4 regions of the Paenibacillus sp. 7516 genome follow, and region 4 is predicted to be linked to each of the others. Evidence: riboswitches for the same ligand, from Rfam matches in the RefSeq annotation. Region 4 holds a riboswitch; each other region holds the start of a gene.
The links. A riboswitch is a leader RNA that binds a small molecule or an ion and turns the genes downstream of it on or off. The one in region 4 is predicted to bind cyclic di-AMP.
Positions count from the first base shown of each region.

Region 1: linked by a shared signal. The riboswitch ahead of CHI14_RS29040 (C40 family peptidase) and the one ahead of CHI14_RS14265 (hypothetical protein) in region 4 are both predicted to bind cyclic di-AMP.
Region 2: linked by a shared signal. The riboswitch ahead of CHI14_RS00710 (3D domain-containing protein) and the one ahead of CHI14_RS14265 (hypothetical protein) in region 4 are both predicted to bind cyclic di-AMP.
Region 3: linked by a shared signal. The riboswitch ahead of CHI14_RS08385 (C40 family peptidase) and the one ahead of CHI14_RS14265 (hypothetical protein) in region 4 are both predicted to bind cyclic di-AMP.

Region 1 covers NZ_NPBI01000048.1:13,219-21,417, forward strand. Annotated here, with positions in the region: gene motB (flagellar motor protein MotB) at 59-877, opposite strand; gene motA (flagellar motor stator protein MotA) at 864-1,664, opposite strand; gene CHI14_RS29015 (hypothetical protein) at 1,900-2,193, shown strand; gene CHI14_RS29020 (4a-hydroxytetrahydrobiopterin dehydratase) at 2,455-2,751, shown strand; gene rbsK (ribokinase) at 2,806-3,780, shown strand; gene CHI14_RS29030 (c-type cytochrome) at 3,854-4,210, opposite strand; gene CHI14_RS29035 (GNAT family N-acetyltransferase) at 4,376-4,888, opposite strand; gene CHI14_RS29040 (C40 family peptidase) at 5,180-5,650, opposite strand; cyclic di-AMP (ydaO/yuaA leader) riboswitch at 5,654-5,791, opposite strand; gene CHI14_RS29045 (hypothetical protein) at 6,052-6,894, opposite strand; gene CHI14_RS29050 (M1 family metallopeptidase) at 6,905-8,199, opposite strand, start outside.
Region 2 covers NZ_NPBI01000002.1:132,118-140,316, forward strand. Annotated here, with positions in the region: gene CHI14_RS00685 (right-handed parallel beta-helix repeat-containing protein) at 1-360, shown strand, start outside; gene CHI14_RS00690 (alpha-glycosidase) at 436-2,187, opposite strand; gene CHI14_RS00695 (M20 family metallopeptidase) at 2,440-3,615, opposite strand; gene CHI14_RS00700 (ABC transporter substrate-binding protein/permease) at 3,823-5,259, shown strand; gene CHI14_RS00705 (amino acid ABC transporter ATP-binding protein) at 5,246-5,971, shown strand; cyclic di-AMP (ydaO/yuaA leader) riboswitch at 6,235-6,434, shown strand; gene CHI14_RS00710 (3D domain-containing protein) at 6,437-7,111, shown strand; gene CHI14_RS00715 (polysaccharide deacetylase family protein) at 7,242-8,033, opposite strand; gene lpdD (prenylated flavin chaperone LpdD) at 8,185-8,199, shown strand, end outside.
Region 3 covers NZ_NPBI01000007.1:239,088-247,286, forward strand. Annotated here, with positions in the region: gene CHI14_RS08365 (X2-like carbohydrate binding domain-containing protein) at 1-2,743, opposite strand, end outside; gene CHI14_RS08375 (alkaline phosphatase family protein) at 3,230-4,795, opposite strand; tRNA gene CHI14_RS08380 (tRNA-Leu) at 5,111-5,195, opposite strand; cyclic di-AMP (ydaO/yuaA leader) riboswitch at 5,558-5,689, shown strand; gene CHI14_RS08385 (C40 family peptidase) at 5,695-6,159, shown strand; gene CHI14_RS08390 (carboxymuconolactone decarboxylase family protein) at 6,240-6,569, opposite strand; gene CHI14_RS08395 (hypothetical protein) at 6,696-6,914, opposite strand; gene CHI14_RS08400 (hypothetical protein) at 7,033-7,362, opposite strand; gene CHI14_RS08405 (xanthine phosphoribosyltransferase) at 7,459-8,040, opposite strand.
Region 4 covers NZ_NPBI01000013.1:15,949-24,147, reverse strand. Annotated here, with positions in the region: gene CHI14_RS14295 (thiol-disulfide oxidoreductase DCC family protein) at 1-146, opposite strand, end outside; gene CHI14_RS14290 (hypothetical protein) at 297-575, opposite strand; gene CHI14_RS14285 (zinc ribbon domain-containing protein) at 726-971, opposite strand; gene CHI14_RS14280 (organic hydroperoxide resistance protein) at 1,177-1,596, opposite strand; gene CHI14_RS14275 (Nramp family divalent metal transporter) at 1,958-3,253, shown strand; gene CHI14_RS14270 (HAD family hydrolase) at 3,418-4,101, opposite strand; gene CHI14_RS14265 (hypothetical protein) at 4,274-4,669, opposite strand; cyclic di-AMP (ydaO/yuaA leader) riboswitch at 4,788-4,960, opposite strand; gene CHI14_RS14260 (glutathione peroxidase) at 5,330-5,806, shown strand; tRNA gene CHI14_RS14255 (tRNA-Leu) at 5,943-6,025, opposite strand; gene CHI14_RS14250 (urease accessory protein UreF) at 6,449-7,150, shown strand; gene CHI14_RS14245 (Rha family transcriptional regulator) at 7,408-7,611, shown strand; gene CHI14_RS14240 (nitrogen regulation protein NR(II)) at 7,669-8,199, shown strand, end outside.

The DNA.
Region 1 (8,199 bases), on a different contig from region 4:
TCAAAAAGACGTTTTCCTCTACCGGAGAGAAAAACGTCCATTGAACTCGCATTCACTTCTAATTTGCTTGATTAACTGCTTTTACAGTCGAATTGTTGCTTTGATACTTCCGGATAATAGAAACCTCTACACGGCGATTCTGAGCTCGTCCAACATTGGTCTGGTTACTGGCAACTGGGTGATACTCACCATACCCGCTAGGTGTGAACTTCGCAGGGTCCAGCGCGTCGTTCAATAAGAGGATTTTAAGGAAGTTCAGTGCGCGATCCGCACTTAGATCCCAGTTATCCTTATATTGGCTGTTCGAGATGGGAATATTATCAGTATGGCCAGATACAACCACTTCATATTGCGGGAACTCCTGAAGCATGTTGGATATGGCTTTTGCCAGTGATCGTGATTCAGGCTTCACATCTGCACGCCCTGAAGAGAACAAAGCGTTATCACTGATGGTGATCTTCAGTTCAGATTGATTCAGCTTGGTGTTGAGTTGGTCGGATAGCCCGTTTTTGCTAATATATTGGTCCAGTTGTTTCTTGAGTTTTTCTAGATCTTCCTGCTCTTTTTGTGCCATCTGTGCATCTGTAATCTGAGCAGATTTGTTCTTGGTGATCTCTTCAGGCACCTGTTTGTTTTTGCCCAGATCGGTTGTGGCTTCCGTAGGATTCATGGATGTATGATCCAATACACCTGCGCCGCCATTCAGCGCACTGCTCAGTGCCGATGCCATCTGTTCGAACTTGGCTGCATCGAGAGAACTCATGGAGAACAACGTAATAAACAGGGCAAGCAACAGTGTCATCAAGTCAGAATACGGGAGCAACCAGCTCTCGTCTATATGTTCTTCATGCGGCTCATGTTTTTTAGCCTTTTTCACCTGATGATCCCTCCTTCTCTTCCAGCTGTCTACGTTCGGAAGGTGTCAGGAATACAGATAATTTTTGGTTGATGGCAATGGTGGATACACCGGATTGAATGGATAACAATCCTTCAACCATCATCAGCTTGATCTCCATCTCTTTCTTGGACATCCGCTTCAACTTGTTGGACATCGGGTGCCACAACACGTAACCACTAAAAATACCAAGGAGTGTAGCGATGAACGCAGCCGCAATCGCGTGAGATAGCTTTTCCATATCACTAAGGTCGGCCAGGGCTGCAATCAGACCTACAACGGCCCCGAGAACCCCGAGTGTTGGAGCGTACATCCCCGCTTGTGCGAAAATCAATGCTCCTCCGCGGTGACGCTCTTCGGTGGCATGGATATCTTCCATCAAAACATCACTAACAAATTCCTGGTCGTTGCCGTCAATAATCATGCGCATACCGCTGCGAAGGAATTGATCGTCAATCTCTTCGACTTTTGATTCCAGTGCCAACAAACCTTCACGACGGGTAGTGGAAGCCCATTCCATAAATGTGCCGATCAGTGAAACACGGTCAATCAGTTGCTGCTTTTTGAAGAGTACCCCGAAAAGCTTGGGGATTTTTTTAACTTCAGACATTGGAAATGCCATGAAGATTGTTGCTGCTGTACCAACAAAGATAATAACGTAGGCTGCCGGGTTGTTAACCAGATTGATCAGGGGAGCACCCTTCAGGAACATCCCGAGAACAAGTGAAACCAGCCCTAAAACTAGTCCGATAATCGTTGAAATTTCCATCATACACCTCATCCATGAGATAAAATTGAATCCTTTCAAGCGGCTGTATTCGGGCTTCCGGGCGAATGTTTGGCCGCAATCCGTTTAACCTATGGCATTTTTTAGAAATGCTGTAACAGCTGAAACGGTCATGTATAGTATTTATCGACCAGAAGGCCTTTTTTTTTAAGGGTTATTTTCAGGTATAATAAGAACAAATCAGCTCTTTAGGGGCCAAACAGGAGTGAAAAAGCCAATGGGCGTAAAGCATGGACGGGATTATGAAGGAATATTGACAGATTTGACACAGGCGATCGGCCGCATTCCGGATCGTTATGTTTTTTTTGAAATGGATGCAGAGGATTGGTCCCGTTTGGGTGAAAACGAGCAGCTCGAAGTAGACGAAGCTCTGGCAGAGGATTTGTTCTATGCGCTGGGCACAGAGTCGGTCATTCCTGTAGGGAGTGGCGTGGTTATCCATGACAAGGAGCAGCATCGCATTCATATTTTGATTGGGGAAGAAGAATTGACATTTGTACCGCTAATCTAGAGCCGAATATAAGGGGAATTCTAGTGTAGAAGCCGAGAGGGGAAACGCCTGGAAGCCTTACGGCTATTGGCTCTAACGCCATTTACAATATTGGATTTTGAGTTCCGTACGTGGTAAGATGAGAGTCATGAAACGGGCGAGCCGCAGAGCGGCTAACCTATGACGGTTGGGGTTACTGTGGTAGCACCAAGGTTTCGGATGGCATGAGGGAGAGGGTTAGAGACTACCTTTGTGCCATCTTTATGGGGAGGAAGATAACGTATGGTTTTTACGCAAGAAGAAGTCGAAGCTCATCTGGGAAGGCTGGAAGGCTGGGAACTGGAAGAGGGACGGTGGATTGTCCGCAAGTTCGTATTTTCCAACTACATGAAAGGGATTGCATTCGTGGATGAGGTCGCCGCGATCTCGGAAGCATTTAATCATCACCCTTTTATTACGATTGATTATACAACGGTTACGCTGCGTCTCACGTCGTGGGATGAGGGTGGAATTACATCTGTAGATATTAAGGAAGCAGAGCAGTTTAACGAAACGTTTGAGAAAATGAGGACGACATAGCCGGGAACGGTTATCGTTGTGCTGCCAAGAAATGAGGAAGCATACATGTCAGACATGAATCAGAATAAGCCTCTGATCGCGGTTGTAGGCAGTCTCAATATGGACCTCGTGGTGAAGACCGATATCATCCCGGAAGAGGGAGAAACCGTAAGCGGTGAGGAGCTTCACTATCTGGCTGGCGGCAAGGGGGCTAACCAAGCCGTTGCTGCTGCACGTCTGGGTGGACAGACCACAATGATTGGAGCAGTGGGTTCGGACGGTTTTGGGGAACGCTTGCTGCACAGTCTGACGGATAGTGGGGCAGATGCCTCGCAGGTTCGTGTATTGGAAGACACTGTAACAGGTACAGCATCCATCTGGCTATCCAAGGGAGACAACCGGATTATCGTTATTCCTGGAGCGAATGGACAAGTGGTGCCGGAGATGCTGGAAGAGGCGGATACGGTAAAAAGCCTGACTGCAGCCGCAGCGGTGCTGCTGCAGCTTGAGATCCCGCTGCCAGCGGTTACCCGCGCCGCCGAACTGGCGGCAGAAGGCAGCGCACTGGTGGTGCTTAACCCGGCTCCAGCGGTGCCGGGTCTGCCCCAGGAGCTCCTGCGGTGCGTCGACGTGGTCACGCCGAACCGCAGCGAGCTTGCCGTGCTTACCGGCCGGGATGATCTCCGGCCGGAAGACGTGGATGCGGCGGTCGCAGAGCTCGCCGCATCGCTCGGGGCCGCTGTCGTCACGACGCTCGGCCCCGAGGGGGCTGTGTACGCGGCAGCGCCAGGCGGCCGCGTACAGGCAGGGCGTGCCGGCGCTTGCCGTGCGCCGGGCTACGCCGTAAGCGCCGTCGATACGACCGGCGCTGGCGATTGTTTCAACGGCGCGCTGGCTGTGGCCCTCGCGCGCGGGGAAACGCTGGACGCGGCAGTAGGCTATGCCATGGGAGCGGCCGCGTTATCCGTAACGAAGCTCGGCGCCCAGCCGGGGATGCCATATGCACGTGAAGTGGAAGCCTTTTTGGCAGAACACGCAGCTAGAAGCTGAACGATATGACGAAGAGGCCCGTACCATTCCCGAGAGGGAAGGCAGGGCCTCTTTGCTGTGTATTTCATGATCCTTATTTCTTCTCAGCCAGCCACATCGCGATATTGGCAATTTCCTCGTCCTTCAGTTTGTCTTTGAAGGAAGGCATGCCGCCTTTACCTTTGATAATGGTAGAGTAGATCTTCTCCACATCATCCTTGCTGCCGATGTTTGCTAGAGCAGGTCCTACGCCACCTTGAAGCTGATCTCCGTGACACGTGATACAATTGGCTTTGACCAGTGCTTCAGCCTGTCCGGCATCCATTGCCACTTCCGGCATGGTTGGTTTCGCTTCTTCAGCCACTTCCTCTTTCCCTGGAAGCGTAAACATTAATACAATAGCCAATGCGCATGCTGCAAAAAATACCCCGCTCATGATCCATTTGTGCATCCGTTATGTCCCCTCCAGAATGAAAGATCATCTAAACTGAAACTGTCCATATCATTATAACGGAACCTGTTAAGACATCATAGCATTTTGTGGTAATTTTTTGAACTAATCACATAAACGGGCATGAATTTCTTTGGCTTACGCGGTTTAAGGGTTAGTTTAAGATTAGCGGGGTCCTTCATAGACCATGCAATAAAAAGGCATCAAACCGCTTGGTGTCTGTCGTTCATACGTATCCTGGGTGACAAATCCAGCCTTGTGATAAACGCGGATAGCCCGCGTATTCCAGGTGAGCACTTCGAGATCAATCTCATGATTAGGGTTCCGCCGAATGGCTTCCTTCACGATCGCAGAGACGAAGGCAGTACCGCGACCTTGTCCACACTGTTCAGGGTGCATACCAAGCCCAATTCGCGTCACGCCTTCAAGAGGAAAGAATTGAACGAATCCGCAAAGCTGATCCTGCTCTCCCAGTACAACTGCATATTGCTCTTTTCGAAGCTGCTCATCGCCGAATTCAACCTCCAGCGCCTTCATCTGTTCCCAGGGCAGCCAGGTATAGATGTTATAGGGTGGTTCATATGTCCAGCTGCAGATCAATGCTGCATGTTCTTCCTGCATCGGCACAACGTGAAACGTTACAGAAGCTTCATCCACACCACTGCACGCTCCTTTCATTGTGAACAAGCTACTTCTAGTCATACGCTAATCGTTTATAACATATGTCATTTCGTATTTAATCCTGATTTTACTCTACAAAAGAGGAGGGCATTTGGCAAGGTTTTGCTCCCTTGAAAAAAAGTGAAACAAAAGTTCCTGGAATTTCGTTTATATTACAGTAGGATGGGTAAAAACATTATAAGGGCACGGACGAAGATGCACAAAAAAACCGCCGGATACATTCCTGCGGAGAATGTACCGGGCGGTTGATTTATGCTTCGTTACAGTATGATGTTGCTCAGCTTGTCCCTAGTCGAGGGCCAGTGACTCATATGCGTCCGTGCTCATAATCCGTTTAGCGCCAACATAGCGGTTGGCCCAGTAGTTCTCACTCAAAGAACTAATGGTAACTCCTTTGGAAGACGAGGAGTGTGCAAACTTACCTTCACCCACGAAAATCCCTACGTGTGAAACCCCTTTACCCGTTGTATTGAAGAATACCAGATCGCCTGGTCTCATTTCCATGCGGGATACCGAGTCACCCATGTCGAATTGGGAACTGGATTGACGAGCCAAATCGATGCCCAGCTTTTCGAATACATACCGTGTGAATCCAGAGCAGTCAAAGCCGTTAAGCGTTGTTCCACCACTTTTGTATGTAGTTCCCATTGCTGAATCAATTACTTTATCCATTTTTGAATCTGCGAATGCGCTGCCTGCTCCAAGTGATAGTGCGAATGTTAAGCTGAGGACAGCTGCTGTTAATTTCTTTTTGAACAAGAGATATACCCCTTCCAACGCCTGCGAGGTTAGCTTAAGGATTCGGTTGAAGGTCCCCTATGATCCCTCTGTAGCAAGATCAATTCACCCATAACTGGTTCCCCCGCTTCCCAGGTGCCAGGAATTTGGCTATGCTAGTTGTGCACCTGCGAAATCAAGAAATGACGATTTAATTTTAAGTAGTTACAATTCATAAGGTAAAGATTACAAAGTTGTTACTAAAAACTCACTGCGATTATTGTAACAGAGGAGTAAGCCTTTGGCAACGTTTAACAAGAAAATTAGCAAAAAAAACCTCGACCTTTGACGGGGAAAGGTCGGGGTTTACGTTTGTAAAGCGTTAACATTGACATAAGTTTACATGAAGATGGTAACAATTTTTGCGCGGTTCATTACACTTTTTAACCTTTGGAGGACTTGGACTGCCACAGACGGAAATGAGCGCATATCTTCCATATATCGAGCAAACATCTGGCGAGCGGATAGGTTTGTTGCAGGATGAGACCGATGAGACCTGTCAGGAACCACGACGCAGATGTGAAGGCACCGAAGATGAGCAGATGAATTCCTCCCAGAACCACTGCGATACCGATGAGAGGAAAGATATGACGCAAGGCAAGCAATAAACCGAGAAATGTACCTTTTACCCCACCCTGATCCTCGGGAGCTGTAGCGCCAAACTGCATATATAACAAAGCATGATGTATGATCCATCCATATACGATCCATCCGGCTATATATGGAATGCCTGGCAGGAGCAATTGCAGCGAGTGGAATCCATCCAGAAAGATACTATACAGCTTGGGGATCAGCCAGTACGCAGGCAGCAGCAATAATAGCGTTTTAATGAAATGAAGCAGCATCATCGGTTTCCACAGTGCCTTGATCCCTCGTACAAAAGGAACACGTTCTTCTGTATGATTGAAGTGTTGTAATGAATAGAGCAGCCCTGCCTGGATGAGAGGGGTAATCAGCATGCGGAGCAGGAGCATGGCCCCAAGTATCCATAAATAGCGATGCACCTCGGGATGGGTAGACAGACTGAGCTGACTTTCCATTTTGAATAAAATGGTACTCAGCTCCCCGGCGTCAGGGTCCGGATAGCGCAGCAGCAAGGGAATGACAGCTGATTGCACCATTTTATAGATGAAGTAACCCCATACCAGCTGATAGAGAAATAAAAGTGCCACAATGAACATATGCTGACGAACGAGAAACCAGCCCTCACGTATTTTTGCTTTCACTGTCTCCACCTCACCATGACAGACCTCCGAATATAGCTTCAATAAGCTTGGTTACACTCATGCTCCAGCGGAACTTGGACGGTTCATCCAGACCGGCTTTCAAAAAGTTATTCATATGACGGTTCTCCAGCACAACGGTATATAACGGATCGGTCATGGCCCAGGATACAGGCGAGCTGTAAGTTAACTTGTACGTAATTCGACCGTTACTGCCATCCCACTCCTTGGCGACGATGTGTCCATCTTCAAAAACGATACGAACGGGTACTTTCTCGTAGTCGCTGCCCTTCTTTACTAATGTTACCGATGATTCGTACAACGTTTGACTGTCTTTCTCAATAGGCTTGACCTGGATATTCTCCACGGCGAAGTCGGCCATCCCGTCCCCATATACGTATTGATTAAAATAATCAGACCAGGATTTACGCGTCACTTGTTCCACGACCTTTTGGAAATCGGCCGAAGTGGGATGTTTGAACCGATATTTTTTGACATAAGTTGAAAGGATGCGTTCCATCGTTTTTGCCCCTACTTGTTGTTCGATGCCCAGCAGCACAAGCTTGCCCCTTGTGTAAACATTGGCTGCATAATGATTCTGGGAATCAAACTTCCAGGACTCCTGCGTGAGTGAGGCAGGTGAGGTAATTAAGCCGGATTGAACTGGGAGATTCGGAATAAGTCCGTATTCCTGCTCCATCAGTTTGTCTTCTGCGTAAGAGGTGAACCCTTCATCCAGCCAAGCTTCTTCAAATTCATTGCTGGCAACCATACCATAGAAGTACTGATGGCCAATCTCGTGTACAACCGTGCGTTCCAGATCATAGCCTGGTGTAGTGTCGTCCGCGCCGAAGGCTGTAACTAAGGTAGGATACTCCATGCCGCCTGCTCCATTGCCTGTTTTTGGGGGAACAACGATAGAGAGCGTGGAATACGGATACGGACCAAACCACTTGCTGTAATTCGAAAGAGCTGCTTTGGCTGCATAGAAGTAACGTTCCTTCAGATCCTGGTGGGCCGGGTCCAGATAGAGCTTGATTCGTACACCTGGCACGTTGGGAGTGGAGTAGGGTTCCTCCGCATAAACAAAGTCGGGTGAGGCAGCCCAGGCGAAGTCATGTACATCGTCAGCATAGAATTGATAGATCTTCTCGCCGTTTTTTATAACGGCCTGCTTCGTTGGAAACCCGGTCGCGGCAACCTTGTATGTTTCCGGTACCCGAATACGCACACTATAGATGCCAAAATCCGCATAAAACTCGGAATTCCCGTGGTACTGATGCAGATTCCAGCCCTCAGCCGTACGCC
Region 2 (8,199 bases), on a different contig from region 4:
AATTCAATTTCGGGTAAAGGCACATCACTGAAAATTCGTGGATCAAACAGCGTTATAACGGGCAATCGCATGAGCTATGATGGGAATTGGTGGGCAGTCCATTTTGATAATGCCAATCGGGTTGTGGAAAATAACATTATCAAAGATAATGTGTTGCTGGTATCGTCTAGTGCCACTGGTCGATATTTATACGGGTCCAGCGCTTTTTCGAATGGAAAAAACGTTGTGATTGATGTAGTTAAGGACAACAATGGTTCTGTCTATCAACTGGTGAACGACCTTGTACTGACGGGACCTAATTCCACCCGCTGGAGAGTTACTGTCGATGCCAATGGGAATATTAAGGGGACCAAGGTTTAGCATTTATCATAAAAAAACCTCCTAAACACCAGATCGAAGAAAGGGTGCATGGATCTGATGAATTAGGAGATTCCTTTATGAAGGATCCAGTTGTCTGTATAGAATTCGATAACCGTAAGGATCGAGCTTAATGTTCATGATGCCATCTGTGGGAATAACGGGATCTTCGGTTAGAGCATCTCTCCAGTCCCTGGTCTCCATAGGGTGAGAGAGGGTGCGTGCATCTGGGGTATTATTCATCCAGACGGTAAAGTGAAGCTGGTCATCCATTCGCTCGTATACGATACAGGGATCGTTGTGATCCGCTTTCAGGAAGCGGAAGCGGCCTTTGCGAAGTGCCTCATTGCTTTTGCGCAGATCAATCATCAGCCGGTAGAAGTCATAGAGTTCCCGATCTTGCTTGGCAGGGTCCCATTCCATACATTTGCGGCAATCGGGATCTCCTTCACCGCTGATGCCCACTTCATCTCCGTAGAAGATACACGGCGTACCGATGTAGGTAAACAGGAATACAACGGACAGTTTTAATCGGCGTTTGTCCTCACCGCATCGGGAGAGCAGACGAGGCGTATCATGACTGCATAACATATTGAAGATCACTTCGTTGGTTTGCTGGGGATACCGCATTATGAGGGACCCCATCTCATTTGCAAAGTTGTAGCCATCCATGGAACCGCAGAAAAACTCCAGGACTTTATCGGCAAAAGGGTAGTTCATAACGGAATCGAACTGGTCACCCATCAGCCATGTCAGGGAATCACTCCAAACCTCGCCCACTATATAGGCTTCCGGGTTCGCCGTTTTAACTACTTTGCGGAAATCTCGCCAGAAGTGGTTATCCACTTCGTTCGCTACATCCAATCTCCAACCGTCGAGCTTGATCTCCTTAATCCAGTATTCGGCGACATCCAGCAGATACGCTTTCACTTCCGGATTGGCCGTGTTAAATTTAGGCATATTTCCATAAAAACCGAAGGTATCATAGGTGGGTATGCCATTCTTAATACCGACAGGAAATTCATTAATATGGAACCAGTCTACATACTTTGATTGTTTTCCATTTTTCAGCACATCCTGAAAAGGCGGGAAATCTTCACTGCAATGATTAAAAACGGCGTCAAGCATGACGCGGATACCACGCAGGTGGCATTCCTCTGTGACTTTTTTGAGCAGATCATTATCTCCAAAATGCGGATCTACTTTTTTATAATCAATGGTGTCATATTTATGGTAAGAGTTGGCTTGAAAGAGGGGGGTAAAATATATAGCATTTACGCCAAGTTTGGTTAGATCATCCAGATGATCGAGGACGCCTTGCAGGTCACCGCCAAAGTAGTTATCCAGCTCCGGCGTACCTCCCCAGGCGTGAGTTCCTTCGGGATTGAGGTCTGGATTGCCATTGGCGAACCGTTCGGTCATGATCTGGTAAAACACAGCTTCTTTGGCCCATTCTGGAACCTTAAACACATCAATTTCATGAATGTACGAAAATTCGTAATATCCTCCAGTAGGGTAAGGGGGATCACGGTGAATCCCATTGTCGGCCAGAAATACATTTTCATGACCCGCCGTGACTCGAAAAATATAGGTAAGTCGTTTGAATTTGGGTTTAACCGCAGCCTCCCAGTAGTCGAACATCCGATCCGAAGCGGCTTTTTCCAGTTGAATTTCCCTGTAGGTTCCGTCCCAATCATATTTATCACCGGTCAGTGCAGTCACATAGTCTACATCATCTCGCTTCGTACGTACACGCAGATGAATCGTAGACGTGTTGTAGGCGTAAGCCCACTTGTCACGGGGAACGTGATACATCGCTTCGAGCAGCATGACAGCACCTCCTGTTTCAAGATGAGTATAGCATTACATAACCAAGCTAGACAGCAAATGAACCAAGAAAGGTTTACATAATTAGTAAAATTTTCATTGTTTTCATCATTTTCATTTCACAAGCATCTCCAGGATAGGCTTGAATATACGTATGCGAAATAAAGAAAAGAGGTGTTTTCTGCAGACCTGGTGATATCCATCCAATCTGTAGAGAACACCTCATTGGTTGTCTCTGTAAACTTATAACTTATATTATCGTAGGGCCTGTTCGAACTCTGTTCGAATCGTTTGCAGCAGCTCAGGCTTCGTTAGCACATCATAAGCTGTTGTGGCAAGTGCTTTTGCACCCAAGATCATGCCATCCAGTGCCCGTTCCTGTAATGCCAGATCGCGGAATTCGATGGAGTGCAGGGTATGAACCTCATCAACGACCCGAATGTAAGGATGAATTGCAGGACAGCGTAAGGATACGTTACCGATATCCATGGAGCCATGATCATCTCCGCTAACGATCTCGTCTTGTGGAATACCAAGTTCCATGAGGTTTTCACTGAACGCTGCAGATAAAGATTCATTGGTTACCATCTCGTCATATGACGTTTCATAATTCGAAGTCACAAGACGACAGCCTGTTTGGAGCGCAGAACCTTCGGCAATTTGTATAACACGCTGTGTTAGTATGTTAAGCTCTTTTCTGGTTGCGGCGCGTACGTAAAATTGGGCAGAAGCGTAGTCGGGAATGATGTTAGCAGCATGACCACCGTTATTAATAACACCATGGATCCGGACAGTACTTTTCACCTGCTGGCGAAATGCATTTATACCATTAAAGGTTTGAATGACGGCATCGAGAGCATTGATCCCTTCATGCGGACTGGCCGCGGCGTGAGAGGATTTGCCGTGGAATTCGAATTGCACGGCATCAATGGCCAGAGAGCTGCCCGATTTCTCATAAGCATAGTAAGGATGGGCCATCAGTGCGACATCACAATCATCAAACAGACCTGCTTCAGCCATTGGAACTTTGGCGCCACGAGTTTCCTCCGCAGGTGTGCCGAAGACTTTTAAAGTTCCTCCAACTTCATCCAGAATGGACTTTAGACCGACCGCAGCACCCAGGCTCATCATACAGATCAGATGATGGCCGCAAGCGTGACCAATCTCGGGAAGTGCATCGTATTCGCATAACAGCGCTATGGTTGGTCCTTTTTTGGCAGCAGCGTAGGTGCCGATAAAAGCCGTACCCAGTCCAAGTACGGGAGCTTCTACTTCAAAACCGTGAAATACCAGTTCTTCCTTTAAGCGGGCAGAAGCGAGGTATTCCTCGTTCCCGAGTTCGGGATTGGCACCAATGTATGATGAAATCTCCTTAAAACGGGAAGCATATTGATCAATAACCGACAAAATTTGTGATTTGGTATGTGTCATCGTGAACTCCTTCGTGCAAAATGAAAATAATTTAGTCATTATATCACGTTTGCTTGGTTTTTTCAGAAACAAGTCAGGATTTGTAAGTTGAAAACTCATTGCATAATCATGCATTGTACTTTATAATGACTCAGGCATCAACATGAGGAAGCACATAATGTATGTAAGGGGAGAACAGGGTTGAAATTGATTAGTCGTTACACCATAATGCTGTTGACCTTTGTCGTTTTATTGACGGCTGCCGTTCCTTCGGCGCTGGCAAGTGGAACTACGGGCACTTCAGACAGTAAAAAATTGGTTCTCGGCACGAGTGCCGATTTTGCACCATATGAATTCCATAAAGTCATCGATGGCAAGGATGAGATTGTCGGATTTGATATTGCCATTGCCAAAGAGATTGCTGCCGATTTGGGCGTAGAACTTGTGATTGAAGATATGGGTTTCGACGGCCTCCTGCCTGCATTGCAGAGTGGACGCGTGGATATCGTTATTTCAGGCATGACACCGACAGAGGACCGCAAGAAAAGTATCGACTTCTCGAATACTTACTATAAATCGAAACAAGTCATCATGGTTCGCAATGAGGATAAAGACAAATACCCAACCATGGCTGAACTGGAAAATGAAAAGATCGGAGCACAAAAAGGTTCGATTCAGGAAACAATCGGACAAAAGATTCCTGGAGCCAAGCTGACGTCTCTTGATAAAATCTCGGACATTGTGCTTCAACTGCAAACGAAACGGATCAACGCTGCAATCGTTGAAGATACCGTTGCCGCAGGATACCTGGATGATATGATCGGACTTGCTCCTGCTGTTCCGGACGAAGAGCAGGTAGCAGCAGCGATCGGTATTCGCAAAGGCAATACGGAATTGCTGAATGCCGTTAATGGTACGCTTGAACGGTTGAAGAGCGAAAATAAAATTGATCAGATGGTAACGGAAGCCAGTCAATTAATGGCAGACCGTGAGGTCAAATCACCGAATATTTTTGAAGTATTCTGGCAATACAAAAGCTTCTATGCTACGGGGGTTGGTTATACCCTCTTATTGTCCGCACTTGGCGTAATCTTCGGGGTCATTATCGGTTTGATCATTTGCATGTTCCGGATGCATGATATGGCCGTTTTACGTTGGATTGGTACGGCATATGTTGAAGTGATTCGCGGAACGCCGATGCTGGTTCAACTGATGATTATCTATTATGGCCTTTCCCTGACCTTCGGTATTAATTTCTCGGCTCTTCAAGCCGGTATTATCACACTCTCCATCAACAGTGGTGCTTACCTTGCAGAGATCTTCCGTGCAGGGATTCAAGGAGTTGACCGCGGTCAATTGGAAGCAGCCCGTTCGCTTGGGATGGGTAGAGCTGCGGCCATGAGATTTATTATTTTGCCACAGGCTTTCAAAGCTGTACTGCCTGCCATCGGTAATGAATTTGTAACCATTATCAAGGAATCGTCCATTATCTCGGTTATTGGTATGGTTGATATCATGTATCAGGCAAGTGTAGTCAAAAACATTACGTACCAAGGAATGAATCCGTTCCTTATTGCAGCAGCCATATACTTTGTATTGACATTTATTTTGTCCAAGCTGCTGGGTCGACTGGAAAGGAAGTTGAGTGCAAGTGATAGACGTTAGACAATTACACAAATCCTACGACAAAAACGAAGTACTTAAAGGCATAGATGTCACGATTGGCAAGGGCGAGGTCGTTGTCGTGATTGGTCCTTCAGGATCAGGCAAAAGTACCTTCCTTCGCTGTCTTAACCTGTTGGAGCAGCCTACTTCAGGTGAGATTAATTTCGAAGGCGTATCGATCACGGATCCCAAACACAACATTAATGCAACGCGGGAGAAAATGGGGATGGTGTTCCAGCACTTTAATCTGTTTCCGCATAAAACCGTCGAGCAAAACATTACCATTGCCCCGATCAAAGTCAAAAAGCAGACTGCACAGGAAGCCAAGCAGATCGCCGCAGACTTGCTCAAAACCGTCGGGTTATTAGATAAAAAAGATGCTTATCCGAGTCAGCTGTCGGGTGGACAGAAGCAGCGGATTGCCATTGCCAGAGCGCTTGCGATGCAGCCGCATGTGATGCTGTTTGACGAGCCGACGTCTGCACTCGACCCTGAAATGGTTGGTGAAGTACTCGACGTAATGAAACGCCTGGCTGAAGGCGGCATGACTATGGTTATTGTTACCCACGAGATGGGCTTCGCCCGTGAAGTTGGTGATCGCATCATCTTTATGGATGGCGGTGTAATTGTGGAAGAGGGGACCCCAGATGAAGTATTTGGTCAACCTAAGCATCCACGTACGCGTGACTTCCTCGGTAAAGTCTTGTCATAGTCTTTGAGCACGTTCCAGTCAGTGAACCGGATTCAAATAGAAGAACAAAGAACGAAATCAAACAACCTTGCTGACGTCACGTTAGCAGGGTTGTTTTTTGTGCATGGATAAGTATCCAGTGCCGTAAAAGTAACGTTTCTGTCATCATTTCAGAGCCGCTTGATCGCTCTTTAATAAGAAAAATCCTTATTTCTAAGCAGCATAATGTGTTGTTTAAGACAGTTGGTAACATTTACTACGGACCCTGGTTACAAAATTGTGATATATTGTTCCTGCCGAAACTTCCTGAGGAGGAAGTGTGGAGGATGTAATGATGCAGACCGTGGAGGGGAAGATTGAAACGCACGCTGCTTGGGGTGAATTAGGGGTACATAACGCAAGACGAATGTAACAGAGACCTATAGGGTGGTTTCCTCCATCCGAATCCGACAACTAACTTCGCAGGCACAATGAGGGAGGAAGACCATGATTAAGAAGAGAACTATAGCCAAAACAGCAGCAGCCCTGCTGACAGCAGCAATGCTCATTCAGGCCGTTCCAGCTCACGCTGATTCTGTTCACGTGGCCAAAGAGGGGGATACCTTCTATACCTTATCGAAAAAATATGGAGTTGGACTGAACACACTGGTCAAAGCAAACAGTGATATTTCACCTTACAACATTTATGGTGGTTTGAAAATTACGATTCCTGGAAAAGCAAACACGGCCTCAGCTGTTCCAGCAGCGAAGAGCTCTACGGGGGCAAAGACGATTACGACAGCTAGCCTTGATGTGAATGCTGACGATAAAGTCGTTCAAGCCTGGGGCAAAACGTTTGACTACAGTAAGTCCATTGATGTGAAAGCAACAGCGTACTCTGCAGCCGCTTCCGAAAATGGTGGATGGGGTCCCGTTGATTACTTCGGTAATGCACTTGAGCTCGGCACGATTGCTGTAGACCCTAGTGTGATCCCACTGGGTACGAAGGTTCTTGTTACAGGCCATTCCCATCCGGGACTGCCTAAGCAGGCATTTGTGGCGACTGCCCGGGATATCGGTGGAGCGATCAAAGGGAAACGAATTGATATTTTCATTCCTGGGAGCCAGAAGTCTGTGAGTACATTCGGTTTTCAGGATGTTGAACTTTATATCTTGAAATAAGTATCAGCGCCAACAAAAGGGTGCCTTTACGACACGATTAACGTGAAATAAGGGTACCCTTTTTCTTTATTAAAACGCGCAAGATTGGTAGTTCCATAACTTGTGTGTTTCGTCTCTACTAAGCCGTGTATTATTTGCTTTTTGGCAATTGCAGCATTTCGTCCAAAGTCACCAGATTGAAGCCCCTGCATCGCAGTTCATCTATAATCTCCGGAAGTGCTCCAATGGTACCGGACAGATTGGAGCCCACGCCTCCGCCCGCATGTTGAAGAATGATGGAGCCTGGCTTGACTGCAGATAAAACATTCTGCTTCACTTGCTCTTTACTGAGGCCTTTCCAATCCAGCGAATCCACATTCCAGTTGACGATGCTGTATTGCTGTCTTGCGGCCCATTGCAGCTGTTTCTCATTAATGTCCCCGTATGGAGGACGAATCATTTTTGGTGTATACCCGGTCAGTTTACGAATAATGTCACCGGTATGTAGAATTTGTTTGCGAAAAGCATTCAAAGACAGCTTACTGAATTCAGGGTGGTTGTAACTGTGGTTCCCAACAATGTGACCTTCCCTAACGATCCGTCTGACGAGGTCGGGATGTTTCTCTGCGCGATTGCCAACAATAAAAAAGGTCGCTTTTACATTATATTTCTTTAAAATATCCAATACCTGCGGAGTGAAGCGCGGATCAGGTACATCATCAAAAGTCAGTGCTACCTGTCTCGTCGAAGGTCCGTTGGTCTTGAACGTATCGGCATATTTCTGCCTTAGCTGACCCAGTGTCAGCTGTTCATCCTCAGATAGATCCGGCTTTGCAGCAGGCATGCTCTCTGGAACGGGTTTTGCCAGCAGTTGTCCAGGTGAATAGCTTCCACTTATCAATATAAGGATCAGCATGGAGAATGCGATGAGGCGAATACGCATGATATAGCCTCCTTTGTCAAATTGCGTTCTCTTTGGTATGCCCGCGGTGATGGTCCATTATGCATAAATGTGAGAAGTTTCATTGTCCAATTCAGTCGATAAGCTCATAATTCCACCATTACATATACACACAAAGGATGGGTGGATTAGGATGAGTACATATGAT
Region 3 (8,199 bases), on a different contig from region 4:
CAGTTCCCTTTACCAGCTCAAGTGAGCCATTCATAATCTTCTTGAAACTTTCCGGTTCCTGCAAAAGTGTCACTTCAATATCGGCTTGCGCAGATTCAGCTTTGTCAAAAACAGCACTCACAGGCTGAATGATATTGGGAATCTCCACCTTGAGGAAATCAAGCAGCATGAACCGCCCTGACTTTTTCACGGCTTTAAGCGTGTGCAGCCCATCTGGCAGCCCTGAGACACTATAGACCTTTTGCTGCGCCAAACGTCCGTCACGGTAAGCACTTACCGTTTCCTTAAACTCACCATCCACGTAAATATCCATATCGCCCTGGGACGGATCCACTTCCGTAAAAAACTGAATACCCGTTCCCCTGAATTCATACTCAAAATAATCGCCGTTCTGCTCGGCGTAATGCACATCATCCTTATAGTCGCCAAATGCTCTTCCCGTGCTGCGCGACCAGTTGCCGCTATACTTAATTCCGGGATCATCATTGTTAATCATCGCGAATCGGATTCCTGAAGTGTCAATAACCTTAATCATCAGCGTCTGCGGATCTCCCGCGCTAAATAACACGTTAAACTTCGTTGTGCCGACGGGCAGCTGTGTGAGGTATTGTTTCTTGATCGTTAACGTATTGTCAATGACATCGTAGTCATCTTCGCCGAGATCGCCCCCGTCGTATTCCACACCAGTTAACGTATTACCGTTCAGGTTTAACGTAATTTTCACATCCGCCTGCTGATCCACTGCCTTATCAAAGTCTGCAGCGGTTGGGCTTATTCCACTGTTCTGTCCATCAGACTCTTTTTCCCTGGTTACTTTGAGTGCATCCAGAAGCATGTATTGGCCCGATGCCTTAACGACCTTCAGGGTATGTGTTCCACTTGGCAGATCTGTTTTGCTGTACAGCACCTGCTGGGCTTCCCTTTCTCCATCGGTATACGCGCTTACCTGTTCTGCCTCTCCATTATCAAGAATAATACTCATGTCCCCCTGCTCTTGATGCTTCTCTGTCAGCAGCTCGATGCCTGTACCTGTGAACGTGTATTCAAAATAATCGCCGTCTTCTTCCGTATAATGCACATCGTCATTGAAGTCCCCGAAACCTCTGCCGGTATTCGCATTCCACGAACCGTTGTATTGTATCTCACTGTCGTCATCGTTAACGTAGACCACCTCGGTAACCGTGGTATCGTCTCCAGCAACGGATGGTTCAGCAGCCGGTTCATCTGCTACATTGGAATCGCTCGCTGTATCCGCATTCGCTCTTTCATTGCCTGTGGAATCCTGAATCGCTATAGTCAGGTCCTGTGAACCCTCTAATTGTTCCTTGCCTCCATTTCGCTTCCAATCTCCGGTATAGCGCATGCCTGTATCATCGTCATTCACCGTCGATGTTCCGCTCAGTGCCTTGACTTTCAGCATTCGTGAAGCATGAGGCTCCAATAAACCGCTGCTAAACCCTTCGTTAAAGGTACCCAGTTCGGAATGGCTCCACAGGTCACGGACCGATGCAGGTCCTTCCAGACCGATATCACTCCAATTAACCTTGACCTCAGCACTCCGGTTGCCCAGATTAAAGAGAGCCACACTGTACGTTCCATCTCCGTTATTGGCGTACCATACCTGCTGCTGGGTATCCATCGATACCGGATGAGCCGGACGTCCAGCCTGATTGACAGCGATCACTTCATCATTGGTCAGAAGTTCAAGTCCATAGCTGTCCAGCCTGGTCATGTCATTCCCTGTATACAACGGTGCAGACGAGATCGCCCAGAATGTCATGGCTGTCTTTCGTTCATCCTTGGTGAGCCCATCCATGGAACCATTGCCCACGTTTAGCGAGTCAAAATCATTCCACCCGCCAGGACCTGCATCACGCCACCAAAGCGCAGCGATTGGAAACAATCGTGCAATATTAGCCCACTGCGTTAAACCCACATTGCTGTCGTATGCTTCAACATCCCAGTCGATACGCCAGCCATTGGCGTGTTTTTTCCAGAAATCCACGTAGTTATGGTCCAGTGCCCATGAAAGCTCGAACCAGATATTATGCCTTGCCAAAGCCTTGGACCAAGCCTCCACATCTCCTCGTGCATCCCGGCTCAGATTGTTAATGCCTGATCCTGGAGTCACGCTGTCGAATTTGACAAAGTTAATGCCCCACTCGCCCAGTAGATCTGCGATGGAATCGATGTATTTCTGAGCACAAGGATTCGAAAAATCAATCTTGTAGGTATACGCATTCCAAGCATCCATCACGGTAAGCGGCTGGTAAGCAATATCCTGCATCCTGCAAGCTCCGCCCGTCCCATAAATCTCGAGGTTTTTATTGTATGCATCAATAGACAATCCGGGAATCAGATAGATCCCGATCTTCTGACCATTGTTATGAACATAGTCGATAACCTCCTGGAATCCGTTCGGATACAGCTCTTTGTTAGGAATCGGTCTTCCGTATTCATCATTATCTCCGTTCCATCCAGCGTCAATATTGATATATTCATAGCCATGAGCCTGTAACTTCTCTCGCATGGCATCCGATTGCTTCTTGATGCTCTCTGCTGATGTCCATTTTACGGAAGGGTCATACACCTGCATGCTGTAACTGCTCCAGCCCATGTACGGTTTCTCAGCCAATTTTGTCTCTGCCGCTGCTTCAACCACACGACCTTTGGTCCCTGTAAAACCAAACTGAACTGCTGCAAAGATGAACACCAGAAAAACCATCGCCATCCGATTACCCATTCGCTTCAAATCATCCCTACCCCCTCTGAAATAGTGAATTCAAACCAATAATGATAGCGCTTTCCTTACGTGAAAAGAATAGTGGATGTATTATGCTCAGGATAGGTACAATTCGGAATTTTGCGTACATTTCACCATGAAAGCGGGGGTACAACAGCCATAGAACAGGCATTTCTCCAAATAGCACTGGGTCTATATCCTAAAGAAAGTTGGAGTGGCTGCCCTAGGGGATTAACCGATGCCGCAAATGAAGCAATATGGACTGGCGGAAGTTGATGTCATCTATTCGAAAAATGTTCTGACGTACAGAGTATTAATCAACGCAAAAAACCACCGGTATAAACTATACCGATGGTCTCATAATCAAAAGATACGATCAGACAACAGCAATTCGAAGTTAAAGAGCATATCAAGGTGGCTTCTCTTGCCTCGTATCGGTGCGACCAAGCTGAATACGTTGAACGAGCTACTCCAGCTGTTTATTTATCAATGCACTATTGGTTTTCTTTGAGTCTTTTGGGTCAAAAGGTTAAGCAAATAATCTTTTAAATCCACGATTCGTAAATACTCAGGCTTTTGGTCTGTTCCGCTGATAATCAAGGGAACAAGTGATTCCTGTTTACGAATTGATCCGTGGCCTCCTCCGCCCTTGTGCGTTGGTGAACTGCCGCTGGTAAATTCATAGCCCGGTTTGGCCGTGACAACCAAAAATTCACCTTGGTGTGAACGGAGCGAGCTTGACAAGCGTTTCAGGACATCCGGATACTCATCGTATTTCAATGTATGTTTAATCTTGTTTGTGCTTAAGTCCAGTACCTCTTCATCCTGTTCGACCGTCCATGATTGGTTGTATGAATCGGTCAGGTTACCTCCTGATTTAAATCGGAGCTGTTTGCCTGTGGATCCCTGAACTGCGTAATTCCACTCATTTTCTTTCCAGGAAATAAAGTCAATGCGTGGATCATCCTTTAGCAGGTTTGCTGTATCTCTAAGGGAACGGTCCGCCTTCAATGAATATATATAGGCCATTGTTTCATTGACGGCAAGAATGAGTTCAGTCTCCTTCGATACAGCATCACCCGGACGCATAATATTGGCATCTCCAAGCAAAGAGGGCAGATCAATGACCGCATTCTGATCTTCAGGCAGAATACGGGTCATTCCACTGTCACCCGCAATGATAAAGATGGCATTTTGCAAAGCTTTTTCCGGAGAACCGAATGTTTGCAGTACGGATTGAAGCTGCTGATCTAACTCCTTCACTCCACGAAGTCCCGTAGGGCCTTTCTTATGTAACTCCCGATCTAAATCCGGTAAATAGACAAACAAAAAATCCGGTAATTTATTGGATTGAATTAAATATTTTAAGGCTTCAATCGCAAATTCATTATGAATCCCCATTCGCTTCGTTAGACCATCCGGCAAGTCTTTAATCCCTTGAAACGGATTAGACAAGGCACCCAGGGACAGTAAATCCGGCCCTTTCACATCAATCTCTTTGGGTAAAGAAGCAGCTGCCTGAATCCATTGAGGTATCGACAGCTTTTGAGCGGACATCCCCCTATATATCAGGCCATTGATTGAACCCGACTTTAATCCTTGCCGGGCAAGATCCTCATAGATCGTAGGTAAATTTCTGTTCAAATGACTCCCGTTTAAATGAATTAGAGCATCCGTCACTACCGGATGCACTCCTTGTTTGAGCACTTCCGTCGGGCCAGTTCCGTACATGATCATTTTTTTGTTGTCCGCAGAATACCAAGTCAAACCCGGCACACGGTGAAGGTCCGAATATGCACCGGTAAGCAAGGAGCTGTCAATCGTGACGGACATCGTGGGAAAAGAACTGACCAGGTTTTTATAATATTGCCCGTGTTTGATCAGGAATTGTAAGGCAGGAAGATCCTGCTTGCCGATTCCTTCGTCGATCGCCTGATACATTAAAGAGTCCACCATCAGGAAAATGACTTTTTTCGCATTGTTACCATTAGCGGAATTTATCCGCATCAAATCCTGTTCTTTAGGTTTCGAGCTCTGACATCCGATAAGCATGGCCAATAACAAGATCCAAGGTAATATCCGAATCCCTTTTTTCCTCATAGACAATTCACCCCATTTATGTACATTCTGTCTTGGAAATCTTGGGGTTATTCGAGGTGCTTTTTGCCAAGAGGCAATGGGACCTGAAGAAGTGCCTGTTGTTCAACAAAATCCTTTTTCAGCCGGCGCTCCAAACAGAAGCTCGACTTGCATACAGCTATTTTGTTTTTCTCATTTGATGAACAGCAGCATCTCTAATGTATAAAAAAACAAAAAGGTTCCCAATCTGCCAGAAAAAGCAGATCAGAAACCTCATGTATGAATTGATGCGGTCGAGAGGACTCGAACCTCCACGGGGGGTTAGCCCACACGGACCTGAACCGTGCGCGTCTGCCAATTCCGCCACGACCGCATATGGCATATCTCCGAGATAATCTATCGCGGCGACAAGAAATAATATATCATGTGAAATTTAAGGTGTCAACAATTAAATTGAAAATTATTAGACCTACGATAACCGAAACTTATAAAATCTGGTCGAGACCTGACTTTTTCTGTTGAGAATGAACCTTACTATCCTCTTCGACTCCAATTTACTTATTTGTCCAATTTATGTGCCGATGAAACACAAATTACGTTTTTGTCATCATAAATAAACATGGAGAACTACAACTTTCCACAAAAAGTCTTGAATTCCGTTAACATTGCAGAAGGAAGAAAGGTTTGACAATTACGCATTTATGCAATATAGTTTCAAAAGGTTACAAAATATTAATTATTCATTTGCCGAGTTTCATGTTTGAAAACGGGGGAACCATTTTGGGTGAATTATTCTTATACATAGGAAATATAGGGAACCTTCTACCGAACCCTTAGCTAACTCCGTAGGCATCGAAGGGAGAACATTCATTTTGAAAAAACTGATCATTTCTATTTTTGGCGCAGCCGTTCTATTTACATCTGGTGCAGCAAGCACTGAGGCGAGCAGTATCAACACCGTCGTTAACAACATGAATGGAATACCTTACAAGTGGGGCGGCACAACGCTGGCCGGGTTTGATTGCTCTGGATTTATGAGATATATCTTCCAAAAATATAGCATTGAATTGCCACGTACTTCACAGCAGCAAGCCAAGGCAGGTACTCCGGTATCCAAAGCCAATCTGCGCACAGGTGATATGGTATTCTTCAACACTTCAGGCAGTGGCATTTCGCATACAGGCGTATACATCGGGGGCGGACAATTCGCTCATGCTTCCAGCAGTAAAGGTGTCAGCATCACCAAAATGTCGAATCCCTATTTCAGTGACCGCTATGTAACAGCGCGCCGGGTGACCGGACAGTTTATGTATAACAAGATGCTTGGAAAAATATAAGTTAGACAGCAAAACAGGCTCTGGATCATTCCAGAGCCTGTTTTGCTGTCTTATTATTTAAACTCAACTACCGAACGAACCTAGTGCAATGCTTTTTGCACACGCATTGCACCTTGAGACAGCGCGTGACCGCCGCCAACCGCTCCGGCTACCGCAACCGTCTCCATAATCTCCTGATCGGTTGCTCCCTTCGCACGGGCCTCTTCTACGTGGTAAAACGTACATACTTCGTTATTAGCAAACAATCCGATGCCGAGGGCAATCAGCTGCTTGGTTTTGGCATCGATGGCACCTGACTGAAAGCATTCACCCGTAAAATCGTGATACGCTTTGACTACGCCAGGCAACACATCACTTAATTCTCCAATCTGATCCTTGTAGGCATGTACCTTATCATTCATCAATGTCATGGCTACCCGCACATCCTCTCGGCTGATAAGTTTACGAATTCTCGCTGTACCTATCTTCTCTCCCGAGCGGCGGAATTATGCCAAACCAACCATGGTAATTCCATGCATCCGTCTCCAGAGTGGACTCTATTCATCAGCCGGACTTTGGCGCGGCTCGCTAAAGAGCTGATAGCGATAGCTGCGGTCCAGCTTGACCACACGTCTGTTCTGACGACGGATAAGTACCTGTTCCCCATCCCATGCAACGACAATCCCGGTCACATCGTTCGATTCCAGACCATCCCGTACCACTCTTACTTTTTCACCCGATAAACGCAGTGCATCCAATTCTGCATCACTTATCATGTCTATGGCTCCTATATTCCAAAATAGTTTACAAAAAGAGACCTAAATGAAGAGTCATTTAGGTCTCACGTGACTGTATTGGACTGTTATGTCATTCGAAAAATATCCCGACTGAAAGTTACCGCTGCGCGTGCTCTTTGCTGTCGTTCTTCTCGAACCAAAAATCAAGCACTTTGGCGGACATCACACGTTCTTCAAGGTACTCCACTTGATGTGGTGTAAATTGTTCTTTCCAAGCGAAGGACAACTCTTCACACAAGCCTACAATGGTCAGCAACTCTGACCAGGCAACATAGCGTTTGTACCAGAAAAATTGAGGATGTTCAATCATATAGGGATAAAGGTCATCAAATTCCGTATGTTTACAATCCAGGGCACGTTCAAAATGAACTTTCGACTCCGCCAGCTTTTCAATAAAAAATTGTTCTGATGCCGGTTGGTTCCCCATGGTGTTGCCTCCTCTCCCTAACATAACCCCATTATAAATGAAATCCGCGTTCATGCAAAGGCATTGTTCAAAAAATAGGCTTTTTCCTTTAAACTGTCACATTTGGTTATCGTCGAATTGCACGGTTCCATCATTCAGTGAACGAATGCGCACCAAGGCTTCCACAGGAATGCCCTGCTCACGGATCGTTCGTGCTCCGGCCTGAAAACATTTCTCGACCACGACACCGAATCCGACGAGTTCCGCGCCTGAACGTTCAATGATTTTAATGACACCGCGAGCAGCATCTCCGTTGGCGATAATATCGTCTATAAACAAAATACGGTCGTTCTCATGAATATATTCGCGGGATACCATAATATCGGTTACGATCCCTTTGGTAAAGGAAGGTACGCGTTCACAGTAGGCATCGGGATCTGCCAGAAGTGTCTTTTTTCGACGGGCAAATACGAGCGGAACCCCAAGTTCATGTGCTGCGGCAAAAGCAACCGGAATCCCTGAAGACTCCACCGTTATGACCCGTGTCACTACACTTTCACGAAAGCGAGCGGCAAACTCGCGGCCCATCTCCATTGTCAGTGCAGGATCAATCTGATGATTCAATAATCCGTCCAGCTTCAGCACCTGATCCGAGATGACTACGCCTTCTTGTAATATTCGTTGTTTTAATACTTCCATAATTCGACCTCCCAAGCCTATCCTATGAGGTAAAAGTATCATAGATGAGGCTGTCAGTTCAAGCGAAATCGGCTTTCCTCCATCATTGACCGATTCTGGGGACGTAAAGCTTCTTTCAATTGTCATGAGTTACCAGGGTCAAGCATACCTTGTACCATG
Region 4 (8,199 bases):
ACATCGGATTGGAGCGATGCAAAATGGTATTTCCCTTCCGGATCACGTTTGATAATCCATTTGGTTAATCCTTGGCAGAAGTGACAAACCCCGTCCACGAGTACAATCGGGTGTCCCTCATGCTCATCCGCTCGAATTGATGTCATAATTGAAGCCTCCTCATTTATGCTGTTAGATTAACTTACCCACTTTTCACCTTCACGTTCGGTTATCCCCATAATTTATAAGACTCAAAAGGAAATAGAATAGAAAAAGAGCGCAGGCTCTAAAGCCTACGCTCGTATCTGTTGGGGCAATTACTCAGCAATTGCCTTTTCCATCCACTCATCTTCAATCATTTGTTGGTGCAGGTCTCCCGCCCACTGGTCCATGCATTTGCAAATGAAATCTTTGCGGCATACTGGACAAGGCGTTTTTTGCAGACGGCTGATCGCTGTCATCTTCCATTCCGGAGATTTGGAGTAGAATACACGGCACTGCGTGCCATCTACCAGCTTCATCGTAAATTCATACAATCCGTCATTTTCGTTTTTGCTGGCTACTTGCAATTTTGCAATACGTGGTCTATAAGACATGGATATCACCTGTCAATTCAAATTTGTTTCCTGCATGACTCTTCTCAGTACTAAGTCATATTAAAGAAATTTTAGTTCGATGTCAACTCAGGGAGCACGAACCTCCCAGCTTATTTTGAATTGATTCCATACCCACCAAGTTATGCCACACTATCCGCCGAACAAAATATCCAATATCGTGCCTACCTGACCCTGCTTTTTGCCTTTCAGTACATCGGGGTCGAATACTTCCACATAACCACATGAGGAACAGGCTACGAACAAATAGTGATTATGCTGAATATCGAACATTTTGCTAAGACCAGCCCCCGACATGGATACTTCCTTGATGTTGCAATCCGTTCCCCGGCATTTGGTACATACAAACCTTCGCTCAATCATCTCTTCAATACTCATTTGCATTCCCCCTTTTTCAGATGCCTGGCATGAAGCAAGAGTATAATTATGTAAAAGAGTACGCGATTTGACCTGCAATCTCCTGCACGTCTTATGATTTTAAAATACAAAGCCCTGCCGTTTGCCAGCAGGGCTTGTACCGAACAACAGGTATCCAGGATAGCCTGCTTAATATATCTCTCCCTTTACTCCAGCGAGTATTGGTTTATACCACGTTTAGTACGACATCAATATTACCGCGAGTCGCTTTGGAATAAGGGCAAAAATCATGTGCTTTGCGAGCCAGATCCTCGGCCTGACTATGATCCACACCCGGCATGCTTACATCCAGCCGAACCGACAACTGGAATCCGTCATCCGCAGGGTCTTTTCCAATGGATACATTACTTGTTACAGTCACATCTTCCAGTTTAACGCCGGCTTTACGCGCCACGTTGGCAAGAGCACTTTCGTAACATGCACCGTATCCTGCTGCAAAGAGCTGCTCAGGGTTCGTACCTTCACCGCCGGATCCACCCAGCTCTTTTGGCATTTTCAGATCATGTTTAAGGACTCCATCCGATGAAGTTACCGAACCTGTACGTCCACCTTTGACTGTCGCAGTTGCTGTATATAAAGCTTCCATTAGAATCTCTCCTTTTACACCAATATTTTTACTGCCTACAATTCAATTTAAACTTCTGGCTTATTTTGAAACGGATTTTGGGTTACTAAATCAGCTTCTGCATCTTTGTCATTTTCATGCATCAGCCCTCCATCCTGATAACGCCATTTTGTCCATCTACATAAAAGTTGCACTAGACAAAAATTATTGAATGAGTACAATGTAAGTAACGACATATATTTTCAGACATATAAAAGTGAATGACCCCGGTCCTCATCATAAGGAAAATCAATACGATTATTATTAAAAAGTCAGGTGAACATGTATGAGTAAAAAAAATCCATTCAATTCTCCTTCGGCTGAGCAATTAGCCGCAGCAGGCATGGCTCCCTCCCTCGGGGAAGCGCACAGTTCTATGAAAGTTCCGAAAAACGCCGTCTGGTGGAAAAAATTCCTCGCCTTTGTCGGCCCCGGTTATCTGGTCGCTGTCGGCTATATGGACCCGGGTAACTGGGCAACAGATATTGCCGGCGGTTCCCAGTTCGGTTATACGCTATTATCCGTTATTTTAATCTCAAACCTTATGGCCGTCGTATTACAGTCACTTGCAGGTAAGCTTGGTATTGTAACCGGACGGGATCTGGCCCAAGCTTGCCGCGAACGGTTCAGTATGCCGGTTGTCATTATGCTCTGGGCCTTGTGCGAACTGGCCATTGCTGCTACAGATCTGGCTGAGGTCATTGGTTCAGCCATCGCACTGAAGCTTCTGTTCAACATCCCGATGTTATACGGCGTCATTATTACGGCTGTGGATGTTCTGATTATCCTTTTGCTGCAAAATAAAGGCTTCCGCGCCCTGGAAACACTGGTCATCGTGCTGATGGCAACCATCGCCCTCTGCTTCGGGATTGACCTATTTCTTGCCAAACCGGATATGGGCGGGGTACTCACAGGCTTTGTACCAAGTGCCGAGATACTACAGAATCCTGCGATGCTATATATTGCCATCGGAATCATTGGAGCAACGGTTATGCCGCACAATCTGTACTTGCATTCATCCATCGTGCAGACCCGGCAGATCGAACAGACAACTCAGGGGAAAAGAGAAGCCATTCGTTACTCCACTATGGATTCAACTATCGCTTTAACCCTGGCCCTGTTTATCAACGCCGCCATACTCATTGTGTCAGCCGCTGTATTTCACAGTGCAGGCATGACACAGGTCGCTGAGATTGCCGATGCTTATCACTTGCTCACACCTCTGCTGGGCACAACCATTGCAAGTATCCTGTTTGGTGTCGCTCTGCTGGCCTCAGGTCAGAACTCTACGCTTACAGGTACACTGTCCGGGCAGATTGTCATGGAAGGTTTCCTGAACATTCGGATTCCGGCTTGGCTTCGCCGGCTCGTGACCCGATTAATTGCCATCATCCCTGCCGTCATTGTGACGGCTATCGCCGGAGAACACGGAACGGAAGAATTGCTGATTTTGAGCCAGGTTATTCTATCGTTGCAGCTGCCTTTTGCCGTTATTCCACTTGTGATGTTTACGAGTGACAAGAAAAGCATGGGCGCATTCGCCAACAAATTGTGGCTCAAAATCGTCTCTTGGATCATCGCTGCCGTAATTGTGGTTCTGAACGTTTATCTGATTATCCAGACCATCATGCTGTTTTAATCTGAATATGCGGTAAACAGTTTTATTCTTGCCCATAGATTCATTAAAAAAAGGCTGATCCCTTATCAAGAATATACTTGAGGGGATCAGCCTTTTAGTTTGCCGTACACTTGCCTTGTCCTTTATTTAATGACGCGAAAGTCATCTCTTTTTAATTTCATCCACTAACCTTCAGAAGGCACAAGCAGTGGAATAAGCTGCTCCAAGGCTTCGATCGTCCAGTCTGCATGCTCTTGGCCCTCCAGCTCAGGCTGAAATCGACCATAGCCCTGCAAAATCCGAATCGTTCGCATCCCCAGCTTCTTGGCAGGAATGATATCGTTATCAATCCGATCCCCAATCATGACTGCTTCCCCGGGTTCACATCCCGCCTGCTTCAAAGCCACAGCATAGAGTTCCGGATCCGGCTTCGATACACCTTCTTCTGCCGAGCAAGCCAGTACATCCACGTACCTCCGCAGACCGTAGCTCTCCAGGCGCTCAGCTGTCCCTGGACTCTGATTGGCGATGATCCCGATTCGATAATGGAATGACAATTCCTTCAACACCGCGTCAGCAGAAGCGAAGGGTTTCTCCAGTTCCTTCCGGAACTTCAACTTCTCCTGGATCTGCTCCCTATGACGTTCATCGCTGATCAGCGTTCGAATGGCTACCCTCATGGGCCACTGCTCATAATTTCGGTAACAGGAGGCAAATATCTCTCGCACTTCCTCTATTTTCACCGGATATCCAAGCAAGCAGGCTTCTTTTACAAACTGCCCTATAATATCATCTACCGGCTCCCATTCGTCCACCAGCGTATCTCCTACATCAAAGAACAACCATTTTAACCCCCGTACATCCGGCACGCCTATTCCTCCTTGTTAGCCATGAACGCAATCTCTATAAATCAGCAATGTACATTAATGCTCAAATAAAAAAGAAGACCCACCATCATGCATGAGTCTCCTCAGAATTCCGTTTTTCCACAAGTTCAATTATAACAGGCACCTAACACCGGATCAATCGGCAGCTATCACATTAACCATTAAGCAAGAAGCCAACTTCTCCATTAAGGGAATACACAATGCGGTCAGCTCCCATCCCTCGGTAAATGCCTTTGGGGTGACTCTGTTCCGTAATCACACATAGTGATTTGGAGGTCCAGGAACGGCAGATCTGCAAATAGCGGCAGGTCAGGTTCAGACTGTTCTCGAAGATAAAAACATTGCCTACGCTCGACTGCGGTAGAAACCACTTCTGAGCTTCAGCTGTATTCATGCGAATGACGTTCTCCACTCCGATTCTGCGGAGCTTCCGTTCTTCTCCTGCACTATTGGTCAGAACGGCAAACGGCATTTTTTTGTACATCAGCAGCTTGATAAACTTGCGGCCTGCTTCATTCGGTGCTGTTACTAAAATCATCTCATTATCCATCATTCGTTCCTCCCTTGGCGTGAAAAGACAACAAAAAAGAAGCGTGGGGGACCAAGGCCTCCCGAACGCTTCTTGAATAACCCATGACGAAAACGCCATGAATATGCGTACGGCTTGTTGCCTCTCCCTTTAACGCTTACGAGGTTAGCTGACGGATTCGGGCGCGAGAGTCGCCCTATTTCCGGCTTGCACCGAAAAATTCACCCCATGGATTAGCTGCAATGACAGCCATTCCGATTGGTTCCCCCGTTTCCCACCCATGAATGAATGGAAACTCAGCGATTAAAACATCGTTCCTGTTTCATATATTGACCAGAGCGATATTATCGTTTGTTTCGTTGTTCATGTTAAGTTTAATTGAATTAGAAATTACGATATGAATCATACACCCGCGACATGTTAGTGTAAAGTCCGGTCAGATCACCGAATGGACGAATTTAAGGCATTACATATCAATGATATCGCTTACAACCAATCTATTCTCCATCCATCTCTATGAAGCTCGCTAATTCTCGTCCTTATGAAAAACGTCTGTAATTTAGGATTTCTGTTAGTAAGAATAGATATTTTGTATGATTAATTTTGCATTATCTAATTGTAAGCAATATAATATAGCTATAGGAATCATTAACCCATCATACGATATGGAGGCGACAGATCATGTCCGTTTATGACTACAAAGTCAATACCCTTCGGGGCCAGGAAGTCGAGATGTCCGATTATCGCAACAAGGTGCTGCTGATTGTAAATACGGCGAGCAAATGTGGTCTGACCCCGCAATTTGAAGGCCTACAGGAACTCTATAACAAATTCAAAGACCGGCAATTTGAAGTACTAGGCTTCCCAAGTAACCAATTTGCTCAGGAAAAAGGATCTTCCGACGATATTGCTGAGTTCTGCCAGATGAACTACGGTGTAAGCTTTCCTATGTTTGAGAAAATTGATGTCAATGGTTCAAGCGCTCACCCTCTATTCCAACACCTGACAACAGAGGCACCTGGACTGCTCGGATCCAAAGCCATCAAGTGGAACTTCACCAAATTCCTTGTCGATCAGAACGGACGTGTCGTGAAGCGTTATGCTCCAAAAACGACTCCTGACCAAATTGAGGCTGATATTGAGAAACTGCTGAAATAGATTAACATGGAGAGGCCATAATCAACATGGAACCAGAGAAAGTCCGGTTCTCTGTGAATGGCCTTTTTTATGTTGTTCCAAACGCAAAAAAGAGGTTTTCCATATACGGAAAACCTCTTTTTGTCGTACAATATGATGCGGTCGAGAGGACTCGAACCTCCACGGGCATACGCCCACTACCCCCTCAAGATAGCGTGTCTGCCATTCCACCACGACCGCATGTCGTAAATAATCGGCAACAAAAATGATTATACAGGATTACATTATAAAAGTAAAGCACTTTTATAAAAACTACTTTTGAACCTGTGTTTTTCCTCCAAATATCGGTTTTTATCGTCATGATCTTTTAACTGCTGCATACATTAAATTTCAATTCTTTTATACATCTTCATTTTAATTTTGGCTCTTCATAAGAAAATATATCATATACTTAACATTATTTTTTGAACTTTTAACCAAAATAGGTCACATAATATAACATTAAAGTATAAACAAAACTTAAAATAAGAAATCATTGACAAAATACGGATGTTTATGTGATTATATATATCATATAATTCGGATTTTAAACATAAAAGGATTCAGATATCAATACTAATGTTATATAAAATAACATTTCACGAACGTAGGAGGCGAAAGACCGTGAACCGTGGGAATAAGCTGCTCGATTATGTCAAACTGCTTGATTCCTCCATTCATGTCGGAGGTTTTACCCATTCGTTTGGTATGGATGTACACATCGCTGAAGGCAGCATCCGAAATGCCGATGATCTGGAATCCTTCATGCGCTGCCAGCTGCATCCCAGTATTGTTCGACTTGAGGGCATGGCGATTAAGGGTATCTACAGCGCAACGGATCATAACGACACATGGCGAACAGCTCTCATTGACAAGTTGGTTCACGTTCAGCGGACTCCTTCTGATCAAAGGGAGCAAGCCGCTGCCATGGGCAAAAGACTGATCAAGCTGGCCCGGGCTCTCCACCCCTGGATTGAATTCAGCCAGCTCGAACACACCCTTGCCAAATACGAGTCTGTAGGCTGCCTCTCTACTGTTCACGCCTGGATCAACCACTACCTCGATATCCCCGTCGAGGAAGCGGTAATGGGTTACTTGCACTCAGCCATGAATGCATGCATAACCGAAGCCTCCAAAGTCCTCCCCATGCATAACGAAACAACCCAGGAACTGCTGGTTCGCCTGGCCGCAGACCTGGAGCATGAATGGAATACCGTTAGCGCCTCCGCTGCGGATGGACCGGCACAGCCAACCTCAATGTCCATGAAATCGCTGTTCCCCAGCTTCCACATGCTTGGCGCAGGGCTGCATGCTTATCGCGCCTGAACTTACCGCCTTCAAGCTCCCCTCATATTTCCCCAAACGAAAAAGCACGCAGCAACCTCCTTGCTGACGTGCTTTTTCTCGTATGCCTATAGAACACAACGTTTTTACGTCATTATTTGATGTAAATACACTATTTTTCGTCGTTTATAATTGTTACATGACGTAAATACGTATATAATGTAATGAACAGCTCGCATCTCCCTCTATTATACACAGCCCAAGGCGGGTTGAAATACTTCTATGAGGGGTGAACCCTTTTGAACAAAAAGAAACCCGTGACTCCGTTCGGATGGGCCATCAAACGCCGCTTAACGGAGCTGCAGATGGACCAAAAAACGTTTTGCGAGAAGCACGACATCCCGCCGTATCGTTTATCCAATCTCATCCATGGCACACGAAAAGCCACTCGTTTCCGAAACCAGGTCGCAGACATTTTGCAAATTTCGGATGAACTACGATGACACTGCCATTACCTTGCCATCCCGATCCTTTAACTGATTGCCAAGGAGGGCCTATTCATGAGCTTCTTTACAACTGACCTTGAAAGGTTATCCTTTCAATCCCTACGTCATCAACTCATCATCGTCGACCGCGACTGGAGAATTTGCAGCTGCAATACCGCATGGCAGAACGGACTCGGGCGATTGCATCTCTCGAAATATAAAAAATCCGACACCCACCGATCTTCTTGCGAAACGTTTCATTATCTTCAGCTGCTGCAGATATGGGTAGCCCAGGAAGAGGAAACGGAGAACTCATCGATTATTCAAAAGTTAGAGAAGATTCAACACCCCTATGTTCACTGCCATACATATGACATATCTGTACAGTCTGCGAACCTGGACCTTCGATGGTTTAGGCTGGAGCTGACGCCCTTGCATCAGACGGATCCTCCTTCTCCGATGGGATTAGCTCTGATCTCGCATACAGACATCACGGAACAGAAGCGAATTGAACAGCAATTGAAGCTTGCTCTATCCGAAGTACGGACACTACGCGGACTGCTTCCCATTTGCGCCGTCTGCAAACAGATTAAGGATGAGCAGGAC